4 regions of the Micromonospora sp. CNZ303 genome follow, and region 3 is predicted to be linked to each of the others. Evidence: riboswitches for the same ligand, from Rfam matches in the RefSeq annotation. Region 3 holds a riboswitch; each other region holds the start of a gene.
What was found. Region 3 has a riboswitch for cyclic di-AMP ahead of EV374_RS18990 (VldE C-terminal domain-containing protein). Riboswitches for the same ligand answer to the same signal wherever they lie in the genome.
Positions count from the first base shown of each region.

Region 1: another riboswitch for cyclic di-AMP. It lies ahead of EV374_RS04545 (VldE C-terminal domain-containing protein); the one in region 3 lies ahead of EV374_RS18990 (VldE C-terminal domain-containing protein).
Region 2: another riboswitch for cyclic di-AMP. It lies ahead of EV374_RS15100 (C39 family peptidase); the one in region 3 lies ahead of EV374_RS18990 (VldE C-terminal domain-containing protein).
Region 4: another riboswitch for cyclic di-AMP. It lies ahead of EV374_RS13820 (C40 family peptidase); the one in region 3 lies ahead of EV374_RS18990 (VldE C-terminal domain-containing protein).

Region 1 is NZ_SLVT01000002.1:267,355-272,539, reverse strand. Features, by position in the region: gene EV374_RS04550 (carbonic anhydrase) at 31-783, shown strand; gene EV374_RS04545 (VldE C-terminal domain-containing protein) at 880-1,896, opposite strand; cyclic di-AMP (ydaO/yuaA leader) riboswitch at 1,900-2,031, opposite strand; gene EV374_RS04540 (YibE/F family protein) at 2,198-3,547, opposite strand; gene EV374_RS04535 (hypothetical protein) at 3,916-4,518, shown strand; gene EV374_RS04530 (DUF305 domain-containing protein) at 4,600-5,185, shown strand, end outside.
Region 2 is NZ_SLVT01000008.1:118,037-123,221, forward strand. Features, by position in the region: gene EV374_RS15095 (acyltransferase family protein) at 1-765, shown strand, start outside; cyclic di-AMP (ydaO/yuaA leader) riboswitch at 1,086-1,226, shown strand; gene EV374_RS15100 (C39 family peptidase) at 1,456-2,301, shown strand; gene EV374_RS15105 (alpha/beta fold hydrolase) at 2,407-3,150, shown strand; gene EV374_RS15110 (CDP-glycerol glycerophosphotransferase family protein) at 3,211-4,938, opposite strand; gene EV374_RS15115 (bifunctional cytidylyltransferase/SDR family oxidoreductase) at 4,975-5,185, opposite strand, start outside.
Region 3 is NZ_SLVT01000011.1:154,588-159,772, reverse strand. Features, by position in the region: gene EV374_RS19000 (AAA family ATPase) at 1-1,901, shown strand, start outside; gene EV374_RS18995 (cation diffusion facilitator family transporter) at 1,978-2,895, shown strand; cyclic di-AMP (ydaO/yuaA leader) riboswitch at 3,049-3,180, shown strand; gene EV374_RS18990 (VldE C-terminal domain-containing protein) at 3,194-4,279, shown strand; gene EV374_RS18985 (SRPBCC family protein) at 4,369-4,836, opposite strand; gene EV374_RS18980 (PfkB family carbohydrate kinase) at 5,015-5,185, shown strand, end outside.
Region 4 is NZ_SLVT01000007.1:144,012-149,196, forward strand. Features, by position in the region: gene EV374_RS13805 (zinc metalloprotease) at 1-100, shown strand, start outside; gene EV374_RS13810 (pyridoxamine 5'-phosphate oxidase family protein) at 240-791, opposite strand; gene dcd (dCTP deaminase) at 870-1,448, shown strand; gene EV374_RS13820 (C40 family peptidase) at 1,504-2,544, opposite strand; cyclic di-AMP (ydaO/yuaA leader) riboswitch at 2,557-2,690, opposite strand; gene EV374_RS13825 (peptidoglycan recognition protein family protein) at 2,930-4,954, shown strand; gene EV374_RS13830 (C40 family peptidase) at 5,024-5,185, opposite strand, start outside.

The DNA of each region.
Region 1 (5,185 bases), on a different contig from region 3:
GGCCGTTCACGTGAGGTAGCGAGGTGTGGGATGAGTCGTCCCGGATCGCCAGGAAGCCAACCGGGCCCGGAGCGGACGCTCCCGGCGCCGGCCACGGGCGGGGCCCCGGCCGACGTCGGCACCGCGATCGCCGTCCCCGCGAGTCCCGAGCAGGCGCTCGCCGAGCTGCACGCCGGCAACCGGCGGTTCGTGACCGGCGCCCCGCGCCACCCCAACCAGGACGCCGGGCACCGCGCCGCAGTCGCCGACGGGCAGCACCCCTTCGCGGTGATCGTCGGTTGCTCCGACTCCCGGCTCGCCGCCGAGATCATCTTCGACCGCGGGCTCGGTGACCTCTTCGTGGTCCGCACCGCCGGTCACACCATCGGTCCCGAGGTGCTGGGCAGCGTGGAGTACGCCGTCACGGTCCTGGGCACGCCGCTGGTGGTGGTGCTCGGTCACGACTCCTGCGGGGCCGTCCAGGCGGCGCGTGCGGCGGACGCCACCGGCACCCCGCCGGTCGGGCACCTGTGCGCGGTGGTGGACGCCGTGGTGCCCAGCCTGCGCCGGGCCGCCGCCGAGGGCGTGCACGACATCGACGGCATCGTCGACATCCACATCGCGCACACCGTCGAGGCGATGCTGGGCCGCTCCGCCGTCCTCGCCGCGGAGGTGGCCGCCGGCCGCTGCGGGGTGGTCGGCATGTCGTACCGGCTGACCGCCGGCGAGGTGCGGACGGTGGCCGAGGTGCCCGCCCGTACGGCCGACGCGCCGGAGGCGGCGGCCAGCGCCGCGCTCGCCTGACTCCGTTCGCCCGTCACCGTCGTGGCGGGCCCGCACGACGACAGAGGGCCGCTCCCGCGTCCGGCGGGGCGGCCCTCTGTGTACGTGTGGTCCCGGCTAGAGCAGTGACACGTGGACGTGGTCGGTGTGGTTCGACGGGCCGCTGTAGGAACTCCAGCCGGTCGCCGGGAACCAGATCTGCCGATTCCAGATCACGTAGTAGATGCCGAGCCGGTCGGCGTTGCGGACCAGGAACGCGGTCAGGTTGTTGCCGTACATGTAGGTGTCGTCGTTGTGCCAGGGGGAGAAGCCGCTCCTCTGCAGCGACCAGTCGCAGGCCCGGCCCTTCGGATGCTCGTACGGCCCGCCGGGGCGGTAACAGCCGACGAACCGGTTGAAGCCGGCCCGCTTGACCTCCTTGTACATGTGTAGGGTGCGCGCGGTGATGCGGCCGGAGGTGGTGGGGTCGTCCTCGGTGGCTGACAGCGGGGTCCAGTCGCCGTCGGCCGTCCGCCCCGGCGCGATTCTCGCCACCGGCGAGGTGGCGACCACCTTGCCACTGGTCAGTCCTCTGCCGCCGACCAGCGCGAGCGCCTTCTCCGCCTCCCGCTTGCCGCGCGCCATCTCGTTCGTCAGCTTCTGCTGTTCGCGGACCTCGGTGTCGAGCGCCAGCTTGGCCTGCTCGGCGCGGTCCTTGACCGCGTTCACCTCGGCGAGCTTCTTGGAGTTGACCAGGTTGAGCTCGTCGAGGGCGGCGGCGCGCTTGACGAACGAGTCGGGGCTGGCGGTGTCCAGCAGCATGGACACCGCGCCGATCCGCCCGGTGCGGTAGGACTGGGCGGCGATCTGGCTGACCTGGGGGGCCAGCGCGTTCAGTTCGGCCTGCGCCCGGGAGACCTCCAGCGCCAGTTCGAGCTGGCGCTTCTTCGAATTGGCCAGCTTCGCCTTGGCCTGCACGTAGGACCTGTTCCGGGCCTCGATGAGGTCGTCGAGCAGCTTGGGCTCGTCGTCCCCGTGCCCGGAGGGCTTGGGCGGGGTGGGCGCGGCCGCCGCCGGGAGAGGCCCGGCGAAGACCGCCAGGGCGGCGAGTACGGCCACCACGGGCGTCAACCAGCGGCGTAGGGGTGCCGTCACAGTTTTCCCTTCCGTCGACCGCCGACCGGGTTAGCTGACGGGTTCGGGGCGGAAGTGGCCCCTACCGCTGTCGCGGATTCACCCCACGTACCTGGGTCCCCGGTTCGCCTCGCGGCGATTGGGCGGCGGCACCGCAGGCGCCGCTGCGCGCCTTCGGCGGTGACCGGCAGCGAGGTTACCCGAGAACGCTCCCGGGGATCTACGTCCCTAAGCCGACTAAATGCGTTATTTCGTAATGGCGGACGGTGACCAGTGACGCGTTTATCAGGACGAACGTCCTGTTCGGTCACGCTGAGGAGCGTCACCATGCGGTGTCCGTACTTCTGCTCCCGTCGGGCCACCCGGCGGGAGCGGCGGACGGCGTGTCCCCACGCGGCCCGCTGAGGGCCTCCAACGCCTCGGACCGGTCGGCCGCCGGCCGGGGCGTCGGCGCGGGCGCGGTGGCGGCGCGGTCGGTGGCGTCCCCGCCGCGGCGGCCGGCCGTGGTCACCAGGGCCGCCAGCGCGGTGGTCAGCGGCACGGCGGCGATCAGGCCCAGGGTGGCGACCGCGCTGCGGACGATCTCCTGGGCGAGGAACTCGCTGGTGAGGAGTTGGGTCACCGCCCGCGAGTCGGCGGTCAGCAGGAGCAGCACCGGCAGGGAGGCGCCCGCGTACGCCAGCACGATGGTGTTCACCGTCGAGGCGATGTGCGCCCGGCCGACCCGGGTCGCCGCCCGGTAGAGCTGCGTCCGGGACAGCCCGGGGTTGGCGTGCGCCAGCTCGGTGACCGTGGCGGCCTGGGTCACCGTGACGTCGTCCAGCACGCCGAGGGAGCCGATGATGATGCCGGCCAGCAGCAGCCCGTGCAGGTCGACGTCGGCCTGGTACATCGACAGGGTGGTGGCGTCCTCGGAGCCGAACCCGGTCAGGTGGGTCGCGGCGGTGGCGATCGTGCCGAGGACCCCGGTCAGCACCAGGCTGCCCAGCGTGCCGAGCACGGCGACCGAGGTCTGCGCCGTCACGCCGTGGGTCAGGTAGAGCACCACGAACATGATCAGAGCGGCGCCGACGACCGCGACCAGCAGGGGCGGGTTCCCGGCGCTGATGCCCGGCAGCACGAATGTCAGCAGGATGGCGAAGCTCGCCGCCAGGCCGCCCAGCGCGGCCAGCCCGCGCCACCGCCCGAAGGCGACGATGGCGGCCGCGAAGAGGGCCACCAGCCAGACCAGCGGCTTGCCGCGCTGGTGCTCGGAGATGTTGTAGGTGCTGGCCGTGGGATCGGCGGGGTCGGTGAGCTCGACCAGGATGATCTCGTCGTCCACGGCGACGGTCGGCGCGCCGGGGCCCGCGGGCACCGGCGTCTCCACCTGCTGGCCGGCGTCAGGGCCGTCCTGCACCCGTACGGTGACCGTGCCGCAGGGGCCCTGCGGCGCGTCGGGGCTCCCCTCCGGGGCCTCCGGGGCGGGCGGGCACGGCTCCGTCACCACCCGCGTCACCGTGCCGTGGTACCGGGGCGCGTCGGTGCCGGTCGCCGGATCGGGCGCGTCCCACGGCCACAGCACCAGGGCGGCGATCAGCGTGGCGACGAAGAGGGGCACCACCGTCGCGACGAGGATCCGCCGCACCCCGGGCGGGGCGGACGGAGCGGGACGGGTGTGATCGGCGCCCAACGTGTGTCTCCCAACGAGTCCAGGGCGGGGTACGGGCCGGCGGGCCGGTCGGTTCAGCGTCGCCACGGGTGCGGGGGCGGGAACCGCCTCCACGTGGCGCTGTGGTCACGTGCCGTGGCCGTCGGCTCCCGTCCGGCGACGGGCGGTCGGCGCCGTCGCCCGGCGGAGGGCGCGGCGCGGGTGGTGCGGAGTCCGGAGGGCCACCGGCCGAATGGTAGCCACCCCGGCATCGGGGCGCAGATCGTGCGGGTGGTGTCGCGGCACGGACCTTCGCCACGCCCGCCCGGCACGCCCACGCGCGGGACCTGCGCGCGCCCGGCCGTGGGTGGTGCCCGTGCGGCACGGTCCGACGCGCTAGCGTGAGGGACGTGCGGACGACGGTGACGGCGGCGCGGGGCGGGCGGCTCCTGCTGCTCGTCGGCACGCTGCTCGGGCTGGCCGCGATGCACACGATCGGCCACGACTCGCACCAGACGGGCCATCCCGCGAACCCATCGGCGCACGCCGCCGCCGCGCCCGGCCCGCACGCCGCCGCCGCGCCCGTTCCGGACGCCGCTCCCGCGCCGGCACGGCACGCCGCCCGGGTGCCCGTCGTCTCCGCCAGGCACGCCGCTGTGGTGTCCGCCCCGCATGCCGCTCTCGCGCTCGTGCCGCCCCCGCGGGACGTCGACGCCCCGCACGCCGCCGGGCCGGCCCTCCAGACCGTCGTGGGCTGTCCCGGGGGCTGCGCCTCCGAGGACCTCCTGCCCGCCGGCGGCCGCACGGGGGGAGGGCTGCCCGGGTGGGGCGTGTGCCTGGCGGTGCTGGGCGCGTTCACGGCCGCGCTGCTGCTGGCGGTGCTGCTGTCGGTCCGCGTACCCGCCGTCGGCCCGATCGGGGGCGGTCCGGTCGGCGCCTTCCCACCGCCCCGGGCCCCGCCGCCCCGGCCGGTCGGTCTGCGGCTCGCCACGGTCTCGGTGCTGCGCAGGTAGGACGCGTTCGACGCGGTGCGGTTGCACGCCGTTCCGCGTTCCCGTCATGCCGCGTACGTTCCGACACCGAAAGGTTCCACCATGACCACTCGTACCCTGGCGCGCCGTGCCGCCCTGGCCGGCGTCGCCGTCACCACCGCCCTCGCCCTCGTCGCCTGCGGTGGCGACGACCACTCGTCGCCGGGGGCGGGGCACGGCACCCCCGGCACCGGCGCGCCGGCCGCCACCGCCACCGGTGCGGCCGCGTTCGGCGATGCGGACGTGATGTTCGCCCAGATGATGATTCCGCACCACCAGCAGGCGATGGAGATGGCCGAACTGGCGCCGACGCGGGCGGCGGATCCGGAGGTCAAGCGGCTCGCCACGGAGATCAAGGCCGCCCAGGGACCCGAGATCGCCACGATGAGCGGTTGGTTGGCGGCCTGGGGACGGCCGGTGCCGTCGCCGGGCGGCATGCCGCACATGGACCACGGCATGCCCGGCATGATGTCCGACGCCGACATGGCGAAGCTGGCGGCTGCCACCGGCCGGGAGTTCGACCGGCAGTTCCTGACCATGATGATCGCCCACCACGAGGGCGCGATCACCATGGCCCGCGACGAGCTGGCCCGGGGCGTGAACGCGGAGGCCAAGGCGTTGGCCCAGCAGATCGTCAGCAACCAGCAGG
Region 2 (5,185 bases), on a different contig from region 3:
CTCTGCCTGCCGTTGGCGCTGCCGCTGATCCGCCGGGCCCGGCCGTGGGCCCTGTGGGCGGTCGTGGTCGCGGTGCCGCTGCTCATCCTGGCGCTCTGGCCGGCCCAGGCGCTGGTGCCCGAGGAGAGCCGCTGGTGGTTCACCCAGGTCTTCCCGCCGGTGCGGTCGCTGGAGTTCTGGATGGGCGTGGCCGCCGCCGAGCTGATGCGGCGTGGCCGATGGCGCGGGCCGGGCCTGCCGCTGGCCAGCCTGGTCTTCGTGGCGACCTGGGTGGTCGCCGCGCAGTGGGTCCGCGCCGAACTGTGGGCGGCGCTGCTCTCGGTGGCGTACATCCTGGTCATCGCCGCGGCGGCGGACGCGGACGTGCGCGGGCGGCGCTCACCGTGGCGGTCCCGGCCGATGGTCTGGCTGGGCGAGGTCTCCTTCGCCTTCTATCTGGTGCACGTCCTCGTGATGATCACCGTCCTGCGGCTCACCGGCGACTGGGGCGTCGGCTTCACCGGCTGGTGGGGGTTGGCGGTGGTGCTCGGCTTCCTGCTGGTCAACCTGGCCCTGGCCGGGCTGTTGCACCGTCTCGTCGAGACGCCGATGATGCGGCTGCTCACCCCGCGCAGGCCGGCCCGGACGCCGCGGGACGGGGACGGCGCCGGGAAGGGCCCCGGCGGCCCCGGGGCGGCGCCGGCGGACGGGGGCAGCGCCGTGCCGCGCCCCCGGGCCGCCGACCCGCAGGACGGCCACCGACCGACGTACGCCGACTCGCACTGAGCGCCCCGGCGGCCGGAGAGCCCGGGCGACGAAAATCCCGACCGTTTCGGTGACGCCGGTCACCACGTCGGCGAACCGGTCATCGGGCGCGGCCCGGTCGATTCCTGCCGGGGTTTCGGCGCCGATGTCGGCCACTTGTCCCGTTGTCGCCTCAAGGTGCGCGCAGAAGCGGTCGTCCCATTGAGTCGCGTCAGTGGCGAAGTGCCCGCAAAAATTGTTTCCGGATCAAGGTTTAGGCAGGTGGGACGGGGTTGGCAGGGCGCGGGCCGGCCAGTAATGTCGGCGCGTCCGGTGCGGTACCCGATCGCCAGAGGCGACGCCGCGCCGACCCGCCTAATCGTGAACGACGAACCGGGGACCCAGTGCTCGTTGGGGTGAATCCGTGGGCCGTGGGCCCGTGGTAGGGCGTTCTTCCCGCCCGAATCCGTCAGCTAACCCGGTCGGCGGTGTCGGAAGGAGTTCCATCTTCATGCCACACCCGTACACCCCTCGGTTGTGCCGCCGTCTCCACGGCGCCACGGTGACCGCGCTCGTCCGCCCGCAGGTCATGAGCTGACCCACCGGTCACCGTCCGTCGCCCGGCGTCCCGGGCGCATCCCCTGAGTGGTCCACCACCCGCCCGGACGCCCGTCCGCGCGGTCGGTCCGCCCTGCCCTCGGCGCGGACCGACGGCCGCTCACCCCTGAGCCCGTGGAGGAAACCGTGAAGCACCACCTCAAGCGACAGCTGCGTCGCCTCACGTCCGAGCGTCCGTACCAGCTGGCCGCCGCGTCCGCCGCGGCGCTCGTGCTGGCGTCGGGCACAGGCGCGCTGCTGGCCGGAGCCGACGAGGCCCCCGCCGCCGCGCAGGCCCCGGTGGCCGCCACCGAACTGCGGGACGACGCCGCGGCCTCGCGCAGCCAGGCCCGGGTCGCGCCCGCCCCGTCCAGCGCCGCCCCGGCCGCGTCCAGCGCCGCCCCGTCGGCCAGCGCGTCCAGCGCCGCCCCGGACCCGGATCTGACCCGCAAGCCGGCGCCGCCGAAGCCTCCGGCCGCCAAGAGCCTGGACTACGACTACCAGGCCCAGACCACCTTCTACAACTGTGGTCCGGCGGCCGTCCGGCACGCCCTCAGCGCCGCCGGCATCGCGCGCAGCCAGGACGCCCTCGGCGCCCAGCTGGGCACCGACCAGATGGGCACCGACTCGGCCCAGGACACCACCCGCGTGCTGAACGCGACGGTGAAGGGTGACCCGTACCGGACCCGGATGATCCCCGGTGGCGCCGCCACCCCGGCCCAGATGGACCGGCTCCAGGCCGATGTCGTCGCGGCCATCGCCGACGGGCGGGGCGTCGTGGTCAACGTCGCCGGCAGCGCCACGGACACCGACGGCGGCTGGCACTCCTTCCCCGGCGGCCACTACGTCGCGGTGGTCGGCTACCAGGACGAGGGGCGGCTGGTGAAGATCGCCGACTCGGCGAACCCGGCGACCGCGTCGTACTGGATCAGCACCATCGCCCTGGCGAACTGGGCCGCCACCCGCGGCTACTCCGCCTGAGCGACGTCCTCGGGCGTCGGCTCCCCACCCGGGGGGTCGGCGCCCGATGTCGTGTCCGGGTCACGGCCCTCGCCCGCGGCGTCCGACGGGTGGCACACTGCGCCCATGGTCGATGAGTCGGGTGACCGGGACGGCCGGCGGGTGCTCCTGCTCCTGCACGGCATGGGCGCGACCGGCGACGTGTGGCTGCCCTGGGCGCCGCTGCTGGAGCGCCGGTGGGCGGGGCGGTGGCTGGCGCCGGACCTCGCCGGCCACGGCTGGTCGCCGCCGCTGCCGGAGTACTCCTTCCCGGGGCTGGCCGCGCGGATCGCCGCGGGGCTCGCGGCGGGGGACCGGCTCGTCGTGCTGGGGCACTCCCTCGGCGGGGTGGTCGGGCTGGCGCTGGCCGCCCGGGGTGCCGGGCTGCCCGTCGACGCCGTCGTCGGGCTCGGCATCAAGGCCGTCTGGTCGCCGGCGGAGCTGGCCAAGGCGGGTGAGTTGGCGGCCCGGCCGGTGACCTGGTTCGCCAGCCGGGACGAGGCGGCCCGCCGCTACCTGCGGGTGGCCGGCCTGACCGGGCTCTTCGCCCCGGACCACCCCGTCGTGCAGGCGGGGCTGCGGCAGGTCGACGGCCGCTGGCGGCTGGCGATGGACGCGGCCGCGTTCGGCGTGGGCGCGCCGGACCTGCCCGCCCTGCTGGCGGCGACCGACGTGCCCGTGCTGCTGGCCCGCGGCGAGCACGACCCCATGGTCACCGACGCCCAGCTCACGGAGCTGGGGGTGCCGGTGGCGGTCCTGCCCGGCCTCGGGCACAACGCCCACGTCGAGGCCCCCGAGGCGGTCCTGGACCTCGTCGAGCCGTACCGCTGACGGCGCGCCGGCCGGCCCGGAGGTCCGCCGTCGCGACCGCTGTGCCTGGCTGCCGGGGCGTCAGGTGGCGGGGGAGAGGGTCGCCTCGTCCGGGTCGAGCGGCAGGCCGGTCGCGCCGCCCGTGCGCGGGGCGGGCGTCTTCCCGCGCTCGTCGAGCTGGCGCCGTGCGGCCTCCAGGAACGCCTCGGCGTACGACTCGGCGGGGAAGTCGCCCAGGTAGCGGCTCCGGGTGGCCCACCGCGCCGAGGCCAGCGGATCGGTGTCCAGCAGCGCGGTCAGCACCTCGTCCACGTTCGCCATGTCGCGCCGCAGCACGTAGCCCGACCCGGCGAGCGGGAACTGCTCGGGGAACCGGTCACCGGAGTCCACCATGTCGGTCACCGCGTACGGCTTGCCGGAGTAGAGGTAGTCGGAGATCACTCCGGACACGTCCGAGACCAGCGCGTCCGAGCGGTTCACGCACTCGGTCAGGGTCAGCTCCCGGCTGGCGGCGGCCCCGAACACGTGCTGCCGGCCGCTGCGGGCCCGGTCGGCGGCCAGCAGTTCGGTGAGCCGGCCCAGCTGCCGGGCGGAGGCCGGGTTCTGCGAGGTGTACGGGTGGGCCCGCAGGATCACCGTCGCGCCCCGGTCGAGCAGCCGGCGCAGCAGCGTCTCGGCCACCGGCAGGGAGCAGTAGTTCGCGTCCGCGTTGTGCCCGGTCCAGGTCGGTGTGTAGAGCACGGTCGGGTTGGCCCGCCCGCGCGCCGGCTCCGGGCGCACCTCGATCGACTCGACCTGCGGGCGGCCGACGACGACGAACTTCTCCGCCGGGATGTCCACCCCGGCGCGGGCGTACCGGTCGATGGCGGCCTGGCCGGCGACGAAGATCCGGTCGAAGATCGCCGAGACCGGGTTGGCGCTGGGGGCCTTGTCGCTGTCGCCATGGTGCAACTGGACGTGGGTCAGCTGGGTGAAGCGGATGCAGTGGCTGTTCTTCGCGCCATGGTTGACGTAGAACGCCACCCGCAGGCTCGGCACCAGCGCCTCGTCCATCGCCTTGGTGGTGGGGCAGTAGACGACGGGTGCGCTGGTGGCCGCGGCGACCAGGGGCAGCGACTCCGGCTCGCGCACCATCACCAGGAACGGCCGGCCGATCCGCTCCAGGTACGGCAGCCACATGGTGACCTGGTACTCCGAGCCGGGCGGCGCGGAGAAGTGGAGCAGGAACTCGGGCTGGTGCCGGCGCAGCGCGCGGGACACCGCCGAACCGCCGGCCCCCGGCCGGAACTTGCGCCGGGCGAGGTCCAGCCCGACCGCCGCGGCACCGGCGGCGACCAGGGCGACGGCCGCCAACGCGACACCGGCCGGCAGGCCCACGACGGCCGCCAGCGCCAGCAGGGCGAGCAGCCCCGCCAGCGCGTCGCCGAGGCGGGCGGCGACCAGGGGCGTCCACGAGCGCACCGGCAGGTTCGCGGCGCGCACCTCCAGACCGCCGGCGTCGCGGAGCGGGTTGACCAGCAGCACCAGCCCCAGCAGGGCCAGTGCGGTCACGGCCAGGGCGGGATCGAACCCGGCGTCGAGGCGGCGGGCGTAGCCGACCAGGATCGCCGCCGCAACCAGCGCGGTCTCGGCGGAGTTGTCGGCGCCCGGGCGCACCCGCCGTTCCCAGGTGGCCGCCGCGAGGGCGGCCACGGCGAGCCCCAGCCCCCAGCCGGTCGCCCCGGTCAGGGCGACGACGAGGAACGCCAGCACCGCCAGGCCGGTGGCCAGCGCGCGGGCGAGCAGCTTCCGAACCAGGTCACCACGCATGTCGGCTCCGATTCCCGCCGTGGCCCGAAATCCGCGTCAGCCGGCGTCGGCCGGGCTGGCGTCCCGCTCCACCCGCGTCGACCCCGGCTGGGCCGGCACCTCGCCGGGCGCACGACGCACGTCGATGACCTGGCCGGTCAGGTCCGAGATCAGCACGTCCAGCGACGCCTGCGCCACGGTCTCGGCGGCGAGCAGGGTGTGCTCCGGCTCCTCGCCGAACGCCTTGGTGCGCATCGGCGTCGCGGTC
Region 3 (5,185 bases):
AGGGCCTGGTCTTCGGCCGGCTGGACCTGCTGGACCGGCAGGTGCTGCACGTCGGGCGGCTCGGCATCCGTGACGACGACGCCTCCACCCTGGTGGTCGACTGGCGGGCCCCTGCCGCCGCCGCCTTCTACCAGGCCACTCCCGCGCAGCCGCTGGGCGTGGTGCGGCGACGCACGATCCAGTCCTCCGCCGAGCGGGTCACCCGGATCGAGGACGACCTGCTCGATCCCGTCGCCGCGCCCGCCGACATGGCGGTGGTCGGCGACGGCGCGCTGCTGGCCACGCTGTCGAAGGCCACCGGCCGGGGCATGCGGGACATCGTCGCCACCATCCAGCGGGAGCAGGACGAGGCGATCCGCTCCCCCGGCTCGGGCGTGACGATCGTGTCCGGCGGCCCGGGCACCGGGAAGACGGCCGTCGCCCTGCACCGGGCCGCGTACCTGCTCTATTCCGACCGCAGCCGGTTTGCCGGCGGCGGCATCCTGGTGGTGGGCCCGTCTTCGGTCTTCGTCGAGTACATCGCCTCGGTGCTGCCCTCGCTCGGCGAGGACACCGCCACCCTGCACTCGCTGGGCACGCTCTTCGCGGGCCTGACCGCCACCCGCACCGATCCGCCGGCGGTGGCGGCGGTGAAGGGCTCGCTGCGGATGCGGCGGGTGCTGGAGCGGGCGGCCCGGGACGCGGTGCCGGGCGGCCCGACCGAGCTGCGCCTGCTCTACCGGGGCGAGCTGCTCCGGCTGGAGCGCCGCGAGCTGGACGGCATCCGGGACCGGGCGATGTCCCGGGGCGCCCGCCGCAACGAGGTGCGCCGGGCCGGCTTCGACGGGGTCTTCGCGGCGCTGTGGGCGCAGGCCCGCAGGTTGGGCGTGGGGCGGCTGCCCGAGCAGCGCGCGTTCGAGGACGAGATCGCCGAGCGGCCGGAGTTCCGGGAGTTCCTGAAGGCGTGGTGGCCCCGGCTGCACCCCCGGCACGTGCTGGGCTGGCTGGCCCGTCCGGACCGGCTGCACCGCTACGCCGAGGGGATCCTCTCCCGCGCCGAGATCCGGCTGCTGGCCGACGCGTACCGCAGCCTCGATGCCGCCGGGTTGACGATCGCCGACATCGCGCTGCTCGACGAGCTGGACGCGCTGCTCGGCAAGCCGATGAAGCCCGCCCGGGCGAAGCGGGACCCGTTCCAGCTGGCCGGCGGGGTCCGCGAGCTGAGCACCTTCGCCGACCGGCAGCGCGCCGCCCGCGAGGCGGCGCGGGAACGCCCGGACGACTACCGGGAGTACGCGCACGTCGTCGTCGACGAGTCGCAGGACGTCTCGCCGATGCAGTGGCGCATGATCGGCCGGCGGGGCCGGCTGGCCTCGTGGACGGTGGTGGGCGACCCGGCGCAGACGGCGTGGACGGGGGATCCCGAGGAGCTGACCCGGGCCCGGGACCAGGCGCTGGGCCGGCGCAAGCGGCACCACTTCACCCTCACCACGAACTACCGCAACTCGGCGGAGATCTTCGCGGTGGCGGCGGCCGAGATCCGCCGGCTGCACCCGGACCTGCCGCTGCCCCGGGCGGTGCGCTCCACCGGCGTCGACCCGGTCGCGCTGGTGGTGCCGCCGGCGGAGCTGGAGGCCGCGGTGGTGGCGGCGGCCGGCGCGCTGCTCGCCGACGTGGAGGGCACGGTCGGGGTGATCACGCCGGTGCCGCGCCGCGACGAGGTGGCCGGCTGGCTGGGCGGGCTCGGCACGCCACGTTTGCAGGTGGTGACCAGCCTGGAGGCCAAGGGCATGGAGTACGACGGGGTCGTCCTCGTCGCCCCGGGCGAGATCCGGGCCGACCCGGGGTCGGGGGTGCGGACGCTCTACGTGGCGCTGTCCCGGGCCACCCAGCGGCTGACCACCGTCGACCCGATCGGCTGAGCCGCCGTTACTTGCATACATAGCGATGTGAGCATAGATTGAACGCGAATTCGGACGCCTGACGGAGGGTGGGCGCGTGGGCGCAGGTCATGACCACCATCACGGGTCGGTGGCGAATGCCGCGCACCGCCACCGGGGCCGGCTCTGGGCGGCGTTCGGGCTGCTCGCCGGCCTCATGGTGGTGGAGGCGGTGGCGGCCTTCCGCACGGGCTCGCTGGCCCTGCTGAGCGACGCCGGGCACATGTTCACCGACGTGCTCGGCATCGGCATGGCGCTCGCGGCGATCGCCGCCACCCGGCGGGCGGGCGCCGACCCGCAGCGCACCTTCGGCCTCTACCGGCTGGAGGTGCTGGCCGCACTGGCCAACGCCATGCTGCTCTCCGGCGTCGCGGTCTACGTCGTGATCGAGGCGGTACGCCGCTTCGGCGACCCGCCGGAGGTGCTGGCCGGCCCGATGCTGGTGGTCGCCGTGCTCGGCCTGCTCGCCAACATCGGCGCCTTCGCGCTGCTGCGCTCCGGGGCGAAGGAGAGCATCAACGTCCACGGCGCGTACCTGGAGGTGCTCGGCGACCTGCTGGGGTCACTCGGCGTGATCGGGGCCGCGCTGCTGATCGCCACCACCGACTGGTGGTGGGCGGACCCACTGGTGGCGGTCGCGATCGGGGTGTTCATCCTGCCGCGCACCTGGCGGCTCGGGCGGGCCGCGCTGCGCATCCTGGTGCAGGCCGCGCCGGAGCACCTCCAGGTGACCGCGGTGCACGACCGGCTGGCCGCCGTGCCCGGCGTCGCCGAGGTGCACGACCTGCACGTCTGGACGCTGACCTCCGGGATGGAGGTGGCCTCGGCCCACCTGACCATGGCACCCGGCGCGGAGGTCGGCGCGGTGCTGGGCGCCGCCAGGGCCGCGCTGCACGACGACTTCCACATCGAGCACGCCACGTTGCAGATCGAGCCCGGAGCGTCGCGCGGGGCCTGCGGGTCGGTTGAGTGGTAATGAGGACAACCTTAAATCTGGGAGAGTATTGTGCGCTTATGCCGGATTTGACTGTTAGTGGACGTACACCCTGCGTCACCTGCGCTGCATCAGTCACACCGGCACCGGTAGGCTCGGCTTCGGCCTCCGCCAGGCGGCACCCTCCGGTGCCGGCGGTGGCCGCCGCCTAATCGCCCGGCGGGGCGAACCGGGGAACCATGTTCGTGGGGTGCATCCGCGTCAGCGGTAGGGATCTTCCGTCCCGAACCCGTCAGCTAACCCGGTCGGCGGCTGACGGAAGGACACGTGTATGCCAGTGATGGCACCTGTACGACGACGTGCCGCCCGGACGGCGGCCCTGATCGCCACGATGCTCGCCCTCGGCGCCGCGGGGGCCCCGGTCACCGCCGCCCCGGCGGCGGCCGCCACCCGGGCCGGCCTGCTCGCCGCGGCCCCCGGCCAGGACGAGGAGGGCGGCACCCCCGCCCTGCGGGCCCAGTTGGAGGCCGCCAGCAAGGGCTACCTCGACGCCAAGCGCGCCCTGGACACGTCGGCCAAGCGGCAGCAGCAGCTCGCCGCGCAGCTCAAGACCACCGAGGTCGAGATGGCCGCGCACACCGCCAAGGTCGGCGAGATCGCGGGGGCGGCCTACCGCACCGGCCGGCTCAGCGTGGCGTCCGCCCTGCTCAACAGCAGCTCGCCGGACGGCTTCATGGACCGTGCCGCCGCCCTCGACGCGGTGGCCGCCAAGGAGGACCGGGCCCTGCGCGAACTCCAGGAGACCCGGGACCAGGCCACCCGCACCAAGCTCGCCCTGGACGGCGAGATCCGGGAGCAGCGCAAGCAGGTCACCGTGATGGCCAAGCGCAAGGAGCAGGCCGAGCGGGCGCTGACGGTCGCCAACCGCGAGCAGCAGCAACAGCGGCAGCAGTCAACGGGGGCGGGCGCCTCGCCGGGCGGCACCTCCAGCAAGACGGCGAAGGCGGCCCCGCGCAACTCCGACGGCTCCTGGCCGCGCGAGTCGTGCAGCGTCAACGACCCCACCCCCGCCAACGGCTGCATCACCCCGCGCACCCTGCACGCGCTCAACCAGGCCAAGGCGGCGGGCTTCACCCGCTACGTCTCCTGCTACCGCCCCGGCGGCTCGGGCGAACACCCGAAGGGCCGGGCCTGCGACTTCGCGGCCCAGAAGGGCGGCTTCGGCGGCGACGCCACCGGCGGCGACCGGACGTACGGCAACAACCTGTCGGCGTACTTCGTGCGCAACGCCGACCGGCTCGCCGTGCTCTACGTGATCTGGTACAGGCAGATCTGGCTGCCCAGCAGCGGCTGGAAGTCGTACAGCGGGGCCAACGGCGACCCGTCCAGCGACCACACCAACCACGTGCACCTGTCGGTCTACTGACGCCCGCGCCCCCGGTGCCCCGCCCGTCGCGGGTCACCGGGGCGCGACGGCGTCCGTCGCCTCCGGCCGCTGCGGGCCCGTCCCGCCGGTCAGTCCCCCGGTGCCCCGGGCGGGCTCGTGTCGAGGGCCGCGGCGAGGCGGGCGGCCAGCCCGAGGTGGGCGGCGCGGGCCTGGCGGAACGCGTAGCCGAAGAGCGGCGCGGGCGCGGCCAGGGTGATCTCGACCTCGATGCGCACCACGCCGTCGGGCTCCGCCCGCAGGCGGGTGTGGTTGCGCACCGTGGTGGCGGGCCACTGCCGGGCCACGGTGACGATCTCGTCGGCATCGTCGACGAGGACGTCGGCCCGGTAGGTGATCGGCAGGCGCACCGGCCCGGCGGCCAGTCGATCGGTGATGTCGTAGCTGGCCCGCGCGCCAGGACGGGGCGGCACCCGGCGGACCCGCACGATCAGCGGGTGCAGGTCCTCCTGCCGGCCGGGGTCGGCGAGCAGGGCTGCGGCCTCCGCGAGGGAGCAGCGCGCCTGGACGGTGTAGCTGAAGGAACTTCGCCTGAGCACGCCGTCTCCCCAGCGTCGGTGGTCGCCCGATCGTCGCGCATGCCGGGCGCCCTGGCAACGCCGCGCCGATCCCGCCCGGAGTCCGGACGTCCGGCCGCCGACCACACTACGGTCAGCTGATGGATGGTCACGGTACGTGTCGACCGGCGGAGGATGGGCGCATGAACGGGTACGACGGATGAGCGGGCACGTGATGGTCTTCGCGCCCACGCCCCGGCTGACGGTGACCGTCGACCAGCCCAGCGAGGCGCCGGAGCTGCACCTGCACCCCGGCGGGCAGGGCGTCTGGCAGGCCCGGATGGTGATGTCGCTCGGCGTCGACGTGGTGCTCTGCGCCGCCCTCGGCGGC
Region 4 (5,185 bases), on a different contig from region 3:
CAACTTCATGGACTACAGCTACGACTCCTGCATGTACCAGTTCACCGCCGGGCAGGCCAGCCGCATGCTGACCGCCTGGAACGCGTACCGCGCGGCGTAGTTCCGCCGTACGACTGCACCGGTGCCGGCCTCGCTCGACGGGGCCGGCACCGGCGTCTGTGCGGCCGGGCACGCGGGGGTCGGGCGGTGGCACGGTGCGGCGCCCCGGAGGGGGACGGCCCGGGGCGCCGCACCGCGTCTCAGGCGGCGGGGCGGGCGGCGTGGTCGCCGACGCGCCCCGACCGGGTCTCGGGCACCAGCGCGGTGCCGGCGGCGGCCGCGCGGGGGTCGAGCCACACCTGGACGGCGGGCCGGCCGTGCCACTCGCTGGCGCCGCCCGCGACGCCGGACTCGCGGCGGGCCAGCATCGCCACGTCGACCGTGAACTCGAAGACCCGCCAGTCGACCTGCGGCGCGGCCCGGTGGCTGCGGGCCAGCCGGGCCACCCGGGCCGGGTCGGTCACCGGCCGGGCGTGGCCGGCGACGTAGGCTTCGTCGTCGCTCTCCTCCGGCGGGAACGAATGCAGCGCGTAGCGGCCGTCGCGCTCCAGGTCGCGCCGCTTGGGCGAGTCGACGACAAAGCAGAAGAGCCCCTCGTCGGTGATCACCGGGGAGACCGGGTGCACCCGGGGACCGCCGTCGGCGCGGACGGTGGCCAGGTAGCCGAAGCCCGGCCCGTACTGCTGCATGAGGAGGCGGATCCCGTCGGCGAGGCGGGGCTCGTCGGCGGCGAATTCGGACCAGGAAGCCATGCCGGCATTCTATCGAACAATTGTACGAAGATGCACTCCGACACGCAGGTCACGCGTGCCGGTCGCTAAGGTGTGCGGATGCTGCTCTCCGATCGCGACCTGGCCTCCGAGATCGAGGCGGGAACGCTCGCGCTGGAGCCGTTCGAGCCCGCGCTGGTGCAACCGTCCAGCATCGACGTACGCCTGGACAAGCTCTTCCGGGTCTTCAACAACCACCTCTACACCCACATCGACCCCGCGCAGCAGCAGGACGACCTCACGTCGATGGTCGAGGTGCCCGACGGCGAGCCGTACGTGCTGCATCCGGGCGAGTTCGTGCTCGCCTCGACGCTTGAGGTGATCACGCTCGGCGACCAGCTCGCCGGCCGCCTGGAGGGGAAGAGCTCACTGGGCCGACTGGGCCTGCTCACCCACTCCACGGCGGGCTTCATCGATCCGGGCTTCTCCGGTCACGTGACCCTCGAACTGTCCAACGTGGCCAACCTGCCGATCACCCTCTGGCCGGGCATGAAGATCGGCCAGCTCTGCATCTTCCGGCTCTCGTCGCCGGCGCAGCACCCGTACGGCTCGGCCGTCTACGGCTCGCGCTACCAGGGGCAGCGCGGCCCGACCCCGAGCCGCTCCTGGCAGCACTGGCGCACCTGGCCGACGCGCTGACCCGACCCCGTGGGCGCGCGGAGGGCCCCCGCCGGGCAGGGGCCCTCCGCGCGCCTCAGCCGGGGCGGCCGTAACTGTGGATCGGGCCGTCGTCGACCTTCTTCATCTTGATCGGCACCCCGGCGCGGGAGGCGTGCACCACCCAGCCCCCGCCGACGTACATGCCGACGTGGTGCAGGTCGCTGTAGTAGAAGACGAGGTCACCCGGGCGCAGCTCGCCCCGGCTGACGGACGCGGTGGCCCGGCGCTGCTGCGCGGCGTTGTGCGGCAGCGACACCCCCGCCTTCGCCCAGGCGGCGAGCATCAGGCCGGAGCAGTCGTACGAGTTCGGCCCCTCGGCGCCCCAGACGTAGGGCTTGCCAATCTGCGCGCAGGCGAACTTCACGGCGGTGCCGGCCGGGCCGCCGGGATAGCCGGCCGGACAGGGGGCGGGACGCAGCGGCCCGCCGCCGCCGTTGCCGTAGACCCGCAGCCGCAGCTTCTGCAACCGGTCGATCTCGGCGTTGATCTGCTTCTTCTTCGCCGCGAGCTGGGCCTCGGTGCGGCTGAGCTGGACGACCATCTCGTCCAGGGGCGCCTTTTTGGCGGCCAGCCGGTCGCGCAGCTCGGCGACCTGCCGCACGTCCTGCTGCTGGTGCTGGGCGAACTGGTCGAGCAGTTCGAGCTGCCCGATCATCTCGCTCGGTGAGCGGCTGCCCAGCAGGGCGTTGACGGCGGAGACGTTCTCGCCCTTGTAGGCGCGGGCCGCCAGCGCGCCCACCTTCTCCATCGCCTGGTCGACCTGCTTCTCCAGCGGCCCGATCTGCGCGGCGAGCGCGTCGGCCTGCTTCCGCCTGGCGGTCAGGTCCTGGCGGGTGGCGTTGTGCCGTTCGATGATCGGTTCGAGCTTGTTCCAGTCCTCGTCGATCTGCCGCTCGATCTCGGCGACCGTCGGTTCGGCGTGGGCCGCCGTGGCGCCGCCGGTCAGGACGACGGCGAACGCGGCGAGGGCGGCGAGGGCGGTGGTGCAGCGGTACCAGCGTGGGCGCGGCGCAGCCGTCATCGGGTCGGCGAGGGCCGACCGGGCCGACGGTGGCCGCGGGGCATGGTGTGCCACCGGGCTCAGTACTCCTTCTTCCGTACCGCCTACCGGGTTAGCTGACGGGTTCGGGCGGGAAGGGGCGCCCTACCGCAGGACTGCGGATTCACCCCGGGGAACCTGGGTCCCCGGCTCGCTCGGGAGCGACTCGGCGGTGTCGGACCGTCACCGCCCTGGTTGGACGGAGTGTCACCGGCCGACGAATGACCAGAGTAGAGACGACCGTTATCGATCCGCAACCCTACGGGCGGTGACACTCCGTACCCATCGGGAGCCGGGCGGATCCGCAACCCGGGCGACGAAGATTTTCTTCCTTTTGAAGTGTCTAACGGAAAGGTATTGACCAGAGGCGGCGGGCGGGGCGAAGGTGACCCCACCTTTGCCCGTCCGAACTGGGGGTCTGATGCACCTGTCAGCGACATCGAGGAGCAGACGCGTCCTGCTGGCCGCCGCCGTGGCCGCCGCCATGGCGACGACGCCGCTCACCGCCGCCGGGTCCGCCGCCGCGGCAGAGCCGGTGAACGACCGGCAGCAGCAGTACGCCGCCGCGGCCGCCGAGTACGGCGTACCGGAGAGCGTCCTGCTCGGGGTCTCCTACCTGCAGTCCCGCTGGGACACCAACGCCGGCACGCCGAGCACCAGCGGCGGCTACGGACCGATGCACCTCACCGACGCCGAGCACGTCACCGCCCTCGCCGGCGGCACGCACCACGACGAGGGCACCGAGGACCCGCGCGGCGACGAGTCCCGCCCGTCCCTGGCCGAGGCCCACGAGACGCCGGCCGCGTCGCCTCCCGCCGAGGCCGCGCTGCGGACCGTCGACGCCGCCGCCGAGCTGACCGGCGCCAGCGAGGAGTCGCTGCGGACGGACGTCACGGCGAACATCCGGGGTGGCGCGGCGCTGCTGGCCGCGTACCAGAAGGAGATCGGCGCCCCGGTCGGCGCCGACACCGACCCGGCGGCCTGGTACGGCGCGGTGGCCCGGTACTCCGGCGCGGACAGCGCCGACGCCGCGGCGGCCTTCGCCAACGAGGTGTACGCCACCATCGCCACGGGCGACAGCCGGGTGACCGACGACGGGCAGCGGGTCACGCTGGCCGGCCGGGCGGTGCAGCCGAACCGCTCCTGGCTGGACCGGCTGAACCTGCGCAAGCTCGCCCGGCCGGACGGGCTGGAGTGCCCGAGCGACATCTCCTGCGAGTGGATCCCGGCGCCGTACGAGAACTACGGCCCCACCCTGGGCGACTACGGCAACCACGACCTGGGCAACCGTCCCACCCAGCAGAAGATCGAGTACATCGTCATCCACGACACCGAGGGCTACTTCGGCCCCAGCGTCAACCTGGTCAAGGACCCGAAGCGGGTGGGTTGGCACTACACCCTGCGCTCGGTGGACGGGCACATCGCCCAGCACATCAAGACCAAGAACGTCGGCTGGCACGCCGGCAACTGGTACGTGAACGCCAAGTCCATCGGCCTCGAACACGAGGGCTTCGCCGGGCACGGCACCTGGTACACCGAGGCGATGTACCGCACCTCCGCCAAGCTGGTCCGCCACCTGGCGCGGGCGCACAACATCCCGCTGGACCGCAACCACATCATCGGGCACGACAACGTCCCCGGCACCGTCGCCGCGAACGTGCGCGGCATGCACTGGGACCCGGGACCGTACTGGAACTGGTCGCACTACTTCGACCTGCTCAAGGCGCCGTTCAAGTCGACCGGCACGCACCGCACGGGGCTGGTCACCATCGACCCGGACTTCGCCACCAACCAGCCGCCGTTCACCGGCTGCAACCGGCAGCCTCCGGGCGTGCCGAACCCGCCCCCGGCGACGGCCCCCTGTCCGCTGCGCGGCTCCTCCGCGCTGTTCCTGCACAACGCCCCGAGCCACGACGCGCCGCTGGTCAACGACATCGCGCTGCGGCCCGACGGCACGCCGAACACCACGTACGTCTCCGACCACGGCGCCCGCGTCTCGGCCGGCCAGACGTACGCGCTGGCCGAGGTGCAGGGCGACTGGACCGCGATCTGGTACCTCGGCCAGAAGGGGTGGTTCCACAACCCCGCCGCCAAGCCGACGGCGAAGTGGACCGTCGGGTTCGTGGTGACCCCGAAGGCCGGTAAGGCCACCATCCCGGTGTACGGCCGGGCCTACCCGGAGCAGGCCGCGTACCCGGAGGGCGTGCCGTACCAGGCGATCTCGCCGTTGCAGTACACGCTCTCGGCAGGCCAGCGGTACGCCGTCGGCAACCTGCTCCCCGGCGAGTACTACCGGGCCACCACGTTCGACGGCTCCGCTCCCCACGACCAGACGGTCGTCCGGGGCGACAACAGGTACGTGCAGGTCCAGTTCGGTCACCGGATCATGTACGTCAACCTGGACGACGTGAACCTGGTGCCGTCCCCGCTGGGCGCGCCCCGCTGATCCCACCGCACGACGAGGGCCCCCGGTCGATCCGACCGGGGGCCCTCGTGTCGTTGCGGGTGCGGGACGTCAGGGCCGGCGGAACCCGGCCACCGGCATCGTGTTGATGCTGGAGACGTTGACCGGTTTGCCGGCCCGCGGTGCGTGCACCATCTTGTCGTTGCCGAGGTAGAGGCCGACGTGACTCAGGTCGGCCTTGAAGAAGACCAGGTCACCCGGGCGTGCCTCGGA